One region of the Streptomyces sp. NPDC006544 genome, then DNA from elsewhere that is predicted to be linked to it. Evidence: riboswitches for the same ligand, from Rfam matches in the RefSeq annotation. Region 1 holds a riboswitch; each other region holds the start of a gene.

Evidence for each region. Region 1 has a riboswitch for cobalamin ahead of cobN (cobaltochelatase subunit CobN). Riboswitches for the same ligand answer to the same signal wherever they lie in the genome.
Region 2: linked by a shared signal. The riboswitch ahead of ABZY44_RS06920 (ABC transporter substrate-binding protein) and the one ahead of cobN (cobaltochelatase subunit CobN) in region 1 are both predicted to bind cobalamin.
Region 3: linked by a shared signal. The riboswitch ahead of ABZY44_RS00020 (energy-coupling factor ABC transporter permease) and the one ahead of cobN (cobaltochelatase subunit CobN) in region 1 are both predicted to bind cobalamin.

The regions. Positions count from the first base shown of each region.
Region 1 is NZ_JBEXOV010000046.1:6,341-8,597, reverse strand. It holds gene cobG (precorrin-3B synthase) at 1-1,041, opposite strand, end outside; cobalamin riboswitch at 1,226-1,374, shown strand; gene cobN (cobaltochelatase subunit CobN) at 1,407-2,257, shown strand, end outside.
Region 2 is NZ_JBEXOV010000009.1:67,261-69,517, forward strand. It holds gene ABZY44_RS06920 (ABC transporter substrate-binding protein) at 1-956, opposite strand, end outside; cobalamin riboswitch at 992-1,131, opposite strand; gene ABZY44_RS06925 (hypothetical protein) at 1,349-2,200, shown strand; gene ABZY44_RS06930 (GNAT family N-acetyltransferase) at 2,226-2,257, opposite strand, start outside.
Region 3 is NZ_JBEXOV010000001.1:2,154-4,410, forward strand. It holds gene ABZY44_RS00015 (flavodoxin family protein) at 1-623, opposite strand, end outside; cobalamin riboswitch at 878-1,074, shown strand; gene ABZY44_RS00020 (energy-coupling factor ABC transporter permease) at 1,103-1,861, shown strand; gene ABZY44_RS00025 (energy-coupling factor ABC transporter substrate-binding protein) at 1,867-2,202, shown strand; gene cbiQ (cobalt ECF transporter T component CbiQ) at 2,206-2,257, shown strand, end outside.

The DNA.
Region 1 (2,257 bases):
GGGCCGCCCGGTACAGGCGGTGACGGACTCCCAGGGCCCGTCGGGTGCGACGACCAGGCCTGCGGCCTCGAGCCGGGCGTAGCCGTCGATCGGCCGCCGGGTGCTCGCGCCGGGCAGGACCACGCTCCGCCACGGGGTGACGCGCAGTTCGCCGTCCCCCCGGTCGGCGGCCTCCACCAGCACCCGCCACTGACCGGAGGTCAGCCGGCCGAGCGGGAGCAGCACGCACAGGGGCGTGCGGTCGCCGGTGCCCGGACCCCAGGGCCGGGGTGGCGGCGCGTAGGGCCACGCCACCTCGCCCTTCCGGGTCGCCGCGATGCCGGCGGCGGTGAGTCGTCCGGTGAACTCCTCGGCGCCCAGGGCGTGTCCGGGGGGCAGCTCGGCCACCCGCCAGGCGCGGGTGCCCGCCGCGTCGACGGCGTCGAGGAAGTACTCGGCGGCCAGCAGCGCCGCCCGGGGTGCGTCCGGGGCCGGCACCTCCACGGCGTCGGCGGCCGCGCCGAGCCGGATCAGCGCCCGGTCCTGCGCCCTGCCGAGCACGGTGACGTCGGGGTCGAGGGCGGCGACGTCCCCGCGCCCGTCGTCGACGGCGAACAGGAACCGTCCGGACAGGGCCGTCGCCCGTGCGCTCGCACAGAGCAGCCGGTCCAATTCCCGTACCCACGGGACCACATCGGGCCGTCCGTCGCCGAGGATCCCGGACGTCGGCGTCGCCACGACGTTGCGCACCCGCTCGTGGCCGGGTGCGGGCAGCAGACCCGCCGCGTCCAGCAGCTCCGCCAGCTCGGCGCCGCAGCCGTCCGCGAGTCCGCGCAGCTGGACGTTGCCGCGCGAGGTGAGTTCCAGGTGTCCGTCGCCGAAGCGGTCGGCGGCGAGCCCGAGGACCGAGGCCTGCCCGCTGGTGAGCAGGCCCGCCGGTATCCGGATCCGCGCCAGGAAGCCGTCGTCCGCCGCGTGCAGCCGCAGCGCGCCGGGGCAGGCGTCGCCGCGATCCCGTATGACGGGTTCGTCCCGCGCGGCGGCGGAGGGGGGCGTGGGCATGGCGGCGAGCATACCCACGATTCTGCGCCCGTCTCCTGTGTCGATCACCACCCCGAACCGGCCACGACCGGCCACGACCGGTGCCTCCGGGCCCTCCCCGACCGCGCCCCGGACCGTACCGGACCGTCCCTGACTTGCCCCGGACCGCCCCGGACTCCCCGCCGGGACCCCTGCCGCCTAGGATGACCTTCGACGGACCGCACGGCCCGTCATCGCCGAGGACGGCGACATGGGAGGAAGCCCGGTGCGATTCCGGCGCGGTCCCGCCACTGTGAATCCGAGGGCCACGGCCACCGGATGAGTCAGGAACTCCCGTTGTCCTCACTGCCCGGGGCGCGGAAACCCCGAGGAAGGCCTGCCGCCGCATGATCCTGCTGCTGTCGACGTCCGACACCGATCTGCTCAGTGCCCGCGCCGCCGCGGACGGCCCCGTCCCGTACCGGTTCGCGAACCCCTCCCGCCTCCCCCTCGACGACCTGCCCGGTCTCCTCGACGGCGTCGACCTGGTCGTCGTGCGCCTCCTCGGCGGACTGCGCGCCTGGCAGGACGGCCTGGACCTGCTCCTCGCCCCCTCCCAGACCCGCCCCGTCGTCGTCCTGACCGGCGAACAGGCCCCGGACGCACAGCTGATGGAGGCCTCGACGGTGCCGATCGGCATCGCCGCCGAGGCCCACGGCTACCTCGCCCACGGCGGCCCGGCCAACCTGGACCAGCTGGCACGCTTCCTCTCCGACACCGTGCTGCTCACCGGCCACGGCTTCGAGCCCCCGGCGGCCTCCCCCACCTGGGGCCCGCTGGAGCGGACCGCGCGGCAGGACACCGGCCCCAGGATCGCCGTGCTCTACTACCGCGCCCACCAGATGAGCGGCAACACCGCCTTCGTGCACGCCCTCTGCGAGGCCGTCGAGGCCCACGGCGCCCGTCCCGTCCCGCTCTACGTCTCCTCGCTGCGCACCCCGGAGCCGGAGCTGATCGCCGAGCTGGAGTCCGTGGACGCGGTGGTCACCACCGTCCTCGCCGCCGGCGGCACCAAGCCCGCGACCGCCTCGGCGGGCGGTGACGACGAGTCCTGGGACGCGGGCGCGCTCGCCGGCCTCGGCGTGCCGGTCCTCCAGGCCCTGTGCCTGACCGGTTCGCGCAGCGCCTGGGAGGAGAACGACGAGGGCCTGTCCCCGCTCGACGCAGCCACCCAGGTCGCCGTCCCGGAGTTCGACGG
Region 2 (2,257 bases), on a different contig from region 1:
TCGACGGCGCCGGCCACGCGCACGCCGAGTACGGCGGAGGACAGCGGGAGCACGACGAACCGCCGGTTCTTGACGGCGGGAACCTGCGCGAGCGCCGGGTCGTTCAGCAGGCGCTGCTTCTTCGCTTCGACGGTGGTGCCGCCGTAGTCGTAGATGAGGACGACCTCGGGCTTCCGCTCGATGACCTTTTCCCACGACACGTCACCGAAGGTGTCCTGGAGGTCGGCGAACACGTTCGTCCCGCCCGCCAGCGAGACGATCTCGTTGCCGATGCCGTTTCCTCCCGAGGTGAAGGCGGAGGCATCGCCGGAGTCGTAGGCGAAGACCGTCGGCCTGGCCTTGTCCTTCACCCGTCCGGTGACGGCGTCGATGCGGCGCTGCTCCTGCGCGATGAGCTCCTCGCCGCGCTCGGGCACTCCGAAGGTCCGGGCCACCTCGGTGATCTCGGTCTTGAGCTGGTCCAGCCCGACGGGCCCTTCGGTGCAGTACTCCACGCTGAGGCGTGAGTTGATCCCGCTCTCGGCGAGCACCTGGCGGTCCCGGCCCTGCGCCTTGTCGAAGGCGCTGGAGTAACCCCCGTACACGAAATCGGGGTTGGCGCCGAGGAGGACTTCCTTGGAGGGATATTCCTTCGCCAGCACCTTGATCTTGTCGTACGCGGGCCGGTAGTCGGGCAGTACGGCGTCGTCGAGGTAGGCGGTCCCGGCCATCTTCTCCTCGAGCCCGAGGGCGAGGAGGAGCTCGGTGGCGTGCTGGTTCATCGCCACCGCGCGCCGCGGCGGCGCCTGGTAGGTGCTGCTGACACCGCAGTTGGTGACGGTGTACGGATACCCGGGTGCGGCGGGCGCCCCGGCCGCCGCGTCCTCCGCTCCGGGCGATCCTCCGCAGGCGGTCACGGACATCAGGAACGAGACGGGCACGAGCGCGCGCAGGAGGGCGCGGGGGTACGACGACATGACGAAGCCTCTCCGGGGGATCCGCGTCCCCTGGTCGAACGGAAAAGGCGGTGCGTCAGTGTCTGACTCCCGGATCCCCCGCGGGGGAGGTCCGGTCACAGTGGCGGGACCGCACCGGATTCGCACCGGTTTCCTGTCCTGCACCGCCTGAAGAGCTCATCCCAGTCTGCCAGACGGACGATCATCACCGGCCGGGAAGTCGCGTACCCGTTCTGCTGGCCGCCGCCGGCCCGTGGGCCTTCATTCGTGATGCGAGTGCAACTCCGTTACCACAAAGGCGGCTTCATCAGGCCGATACGTCCAACTGCTCGCGCCGGGGCCGCCCTCGAACCTCTCGGCACGGGGCTTCCCCGGGCGTAGGATGCGTCACGTCGCCTATCCCGGAGCAGCCGATGGCGTGCAACCCCCCGGCCCTCGATGTGCAGTCGGTCGCCGAGCTCTACTCGCAACTCTCCGGCGTGCTCGCTGGATTCGCGCTCACGGCGGTCTTCATCGTCATTTCCCACTATCTCGGCGAGGGCGTGCCGACGGGCCGACGGCAAGAGGCGCTCGACCAAGCCCTTCCCGCGCTCCTCGCGGCCCTGCTCGGGCTGATCTTCAGCTCGCTCACCTACTGCGCCGTCGCGGCCGATGGGGACAACCACGGCCGGGCGCTGTTCGAGCACGTCGTGGCCGGCGTCGGTTTCGCCGTCGCCGCGGCACTGCTCGTCCTGGCCACCGTCCTGCTCGTCGAGGGCGTCCTGCCCTACGACCCCGTCCACTACGCGCGGCGCCTCCTCGGGCAGTGCGCGCCCCTGCCGATCTTCGCGCTCCTGTCGAACGGCGCGTACGCCTACGGCAAGGCGTACAACGACGGGAAGGCCCCCGGCTGGCTGGGCGCCCTCATCGTCCTGCTGCTGTCCTTGGTGCTCGCCGCTTCCGTCCTGGGCTACGCGGCGTACGGCCGTCCCCGTCTGGACAGGATCCGCGTGACCGGTGGCGGGGTCACCCGGACGATCGCGGTGAGCGGACTGTCGATCGTGACCGTGTGCCTGCTGAGCGTCGTGACCACCATGGGCATCACCGGCACGGGCTGCTCCGTGCCCGTCGGTGCCGTCGTCGCCGCCCTGCTCGTCGGGTTCCTCGCCGCCCTCGGCCTGTCCATCTGGCTCTTCGTCACCCGCCCGGTCCGCCCCCCGGACCCGGCCCCGGCTCCCCCACAGACACCAGCGCCGACACCAGCACCTGGGCCTGGGCCTGCGTGATGCCGTGATGCCGTGATGGCCGTGATCAACGCCCCTGGAGCGCGACCCGGTAGAAGA
Region 3 (2,257 bases), on a different contig from region 1:
TGCATGAGGTTCCAGCTCATGAAGGCCGTGTTGCGGTTGGTGAAGTCGTTCTCGGGGCCGCCGGATCCCGGGTCGAGGTACGAGGGTCCCGGGCCGGCCTCGCCGATCCAGCCGGCGTCGGCCTGCGGCGGGATCGCGTAGCCCAGGTGCTGGAGGCTGTAGAGGATGTTCATGGCGCAGTGTTTGACGCCGTCCTCGTTGCCGGTGATCAGCGCCCCGCCGACGCGCCCGTAGTAGGCGTACTGGCCGTGCTCGTTCAGGATCGAGGAGCAGGCGTACAGCCGCTCGATGACCTGCTTCATCACCGAGCTGTTGTCCCCGAGCCAGATCGGTCCGCACAGCACGAGGATGTCGGCGTCCATGATCTGGCTGTAGAGCACCGGCCACTGGTCGCTCTCCCAGCCGTGGTCGGTCATATCGGGCCAGACGCCCGTGGCGATGTCGTGGTCGACGGCGCGGACGAGCGAGGTCCGGACACCCGCCGCCTCCATCACGGTGCGGCTCTTGTCGATCAGGCCCTCGGTGTTGCTGGGCTCCGGCGATCGCTTCAGCGTGCAGTTGACGTAGACGGCGGTCAGGTCGGAGTAGTCGAAGCGCTTCGCGGTATCGGTGTCTGCGGCCACGCGTCCAGCCTCGGCCCCGCCGGGCACCACCGCCACCGGGCATCGCCCGAACGGGGCCCGCCCGCTCGTCGTACGGAACATCGCGGGTCGGTGGAGCGCCCCTCCCCGGCGCGAAAGGGAAGGCGGAACTCCAGGGTCCCGTGAGGACATTGGGGCAGAGGGGCACTCCCGCGGGTACGAAGGGTGAGCACCAAGCGGAATGCGGTGGCCGATCGGTACCCTTGGGGCGGGTTGTTACCGGTCCGTGCGGCCGACTAGGGTCAGCGGGCCTTGGTGTTCGGGAAACCGGTGGGAAACCGGTGCGGCCCTCGCCACTGTGATCGGGAAGTCCGGCTCCACTCCTGCGGGAAAGCCACTGGGCTGCGCGGGAGTTTCCGTGCTGCCCGGGAAGGCGGGGCCGGGACATCAGCACCCGTGAGCCAGGAGACCGGCCAGGGTGCGTTGTCCATCCACGAGGTGCTGGAGAGGTCTCCCCACTCATGCATATAGCCGAGGGGTTCCTGCCCCCTTTGCACGCGGTCGCCTGGGGCGCCGCGTCCGCTCCCTTCGTCGTCCACGGCGTCCGCTCGCTCACCCGCGAGGTGAAGGCCAACCCCGAGAGCACGCTGCTCCTCGGCGCGGCCGGAGCCTTCACCTTCGTCCTGTCCGCCCTGAAGATCCCCTCGGTGACGGGCAGTTGCTCGCATCCCACCGGCACGGGGCTCGGGGCGATCCTGTTCCGGCCGCCGATCATGACGGTGCTCGGCACGATCACCCTGCTCTTCCAGGCCCTGCTGCTGGCACACGGCGGGCTCACCACCCTCGGCGCCAACGTCTTCTCGATGGCCGTCGCCGGTCCGTGGGCGGGCTACGCCGTCTACCGGCTGCTGCGCGGGTTCGCCCTGCCCCTGATGGTCACCGTCTTCTTCGGTGCCTTCGTCGCCGACCTGGTCACCTACTGCGTCACCAGCGTCCAGCTCGCGCTCGCCTTCCCGGACCCGGCCACCGGGTTCCCGGGCTCGCTCGCCAAGTTCGGAGGGATCTTCGCGGTCACGCAGATCCCGCTGGCCGTGAGCGAGGGCCTGCTGACCGTCCTCGTGATGCGGCTGCTGTTGCAGGCGAGCGCGTCGGACCTCGTCCGGCTCGGCGTCTCGAAGCCGGCGCCCGCCCGCACCGCGGAGCAGACCGACGAGAAGCCCGACGAGAAGCCCGATGCGAAGACCGAAGCGAAGACCGAAGGGGAGGCGGCGGTCCGATGAGCGGCCTGTCCAGGAACACGAAGATCAACGGCTTGTTGCTGCTCATGGTGGCGGCGCTCGCCGTCATCCCCCTCGCACTCGGCCTCGGCGAGGGCAAGGAGGAGCCCTTCGCGGGCGCCGACGCGCAGGCGGAGGCGGCCATCACCGAGCTCGAGCCGGATTACGAGCCGTGGTTCTCGCCGCTGTACGAACCCCCCTCCGGGGAGGTGGAGTCGGCGCTGTTCGCCCTGCAGGCGGCGTTGGGCGCGGGTGTGCTGGCGTACTACTTCGGCGTCCGCAGGGGCCGCCGCCAGGGCGCGGCCGCCGCCGCGGCTCCCGCACCCGCCTCCTCGGAGGCGTAGGCGGTGCTGCCGATCGACGTGGCTGCCCACGGCAGCCGCTGGCGCGGCCGCCACC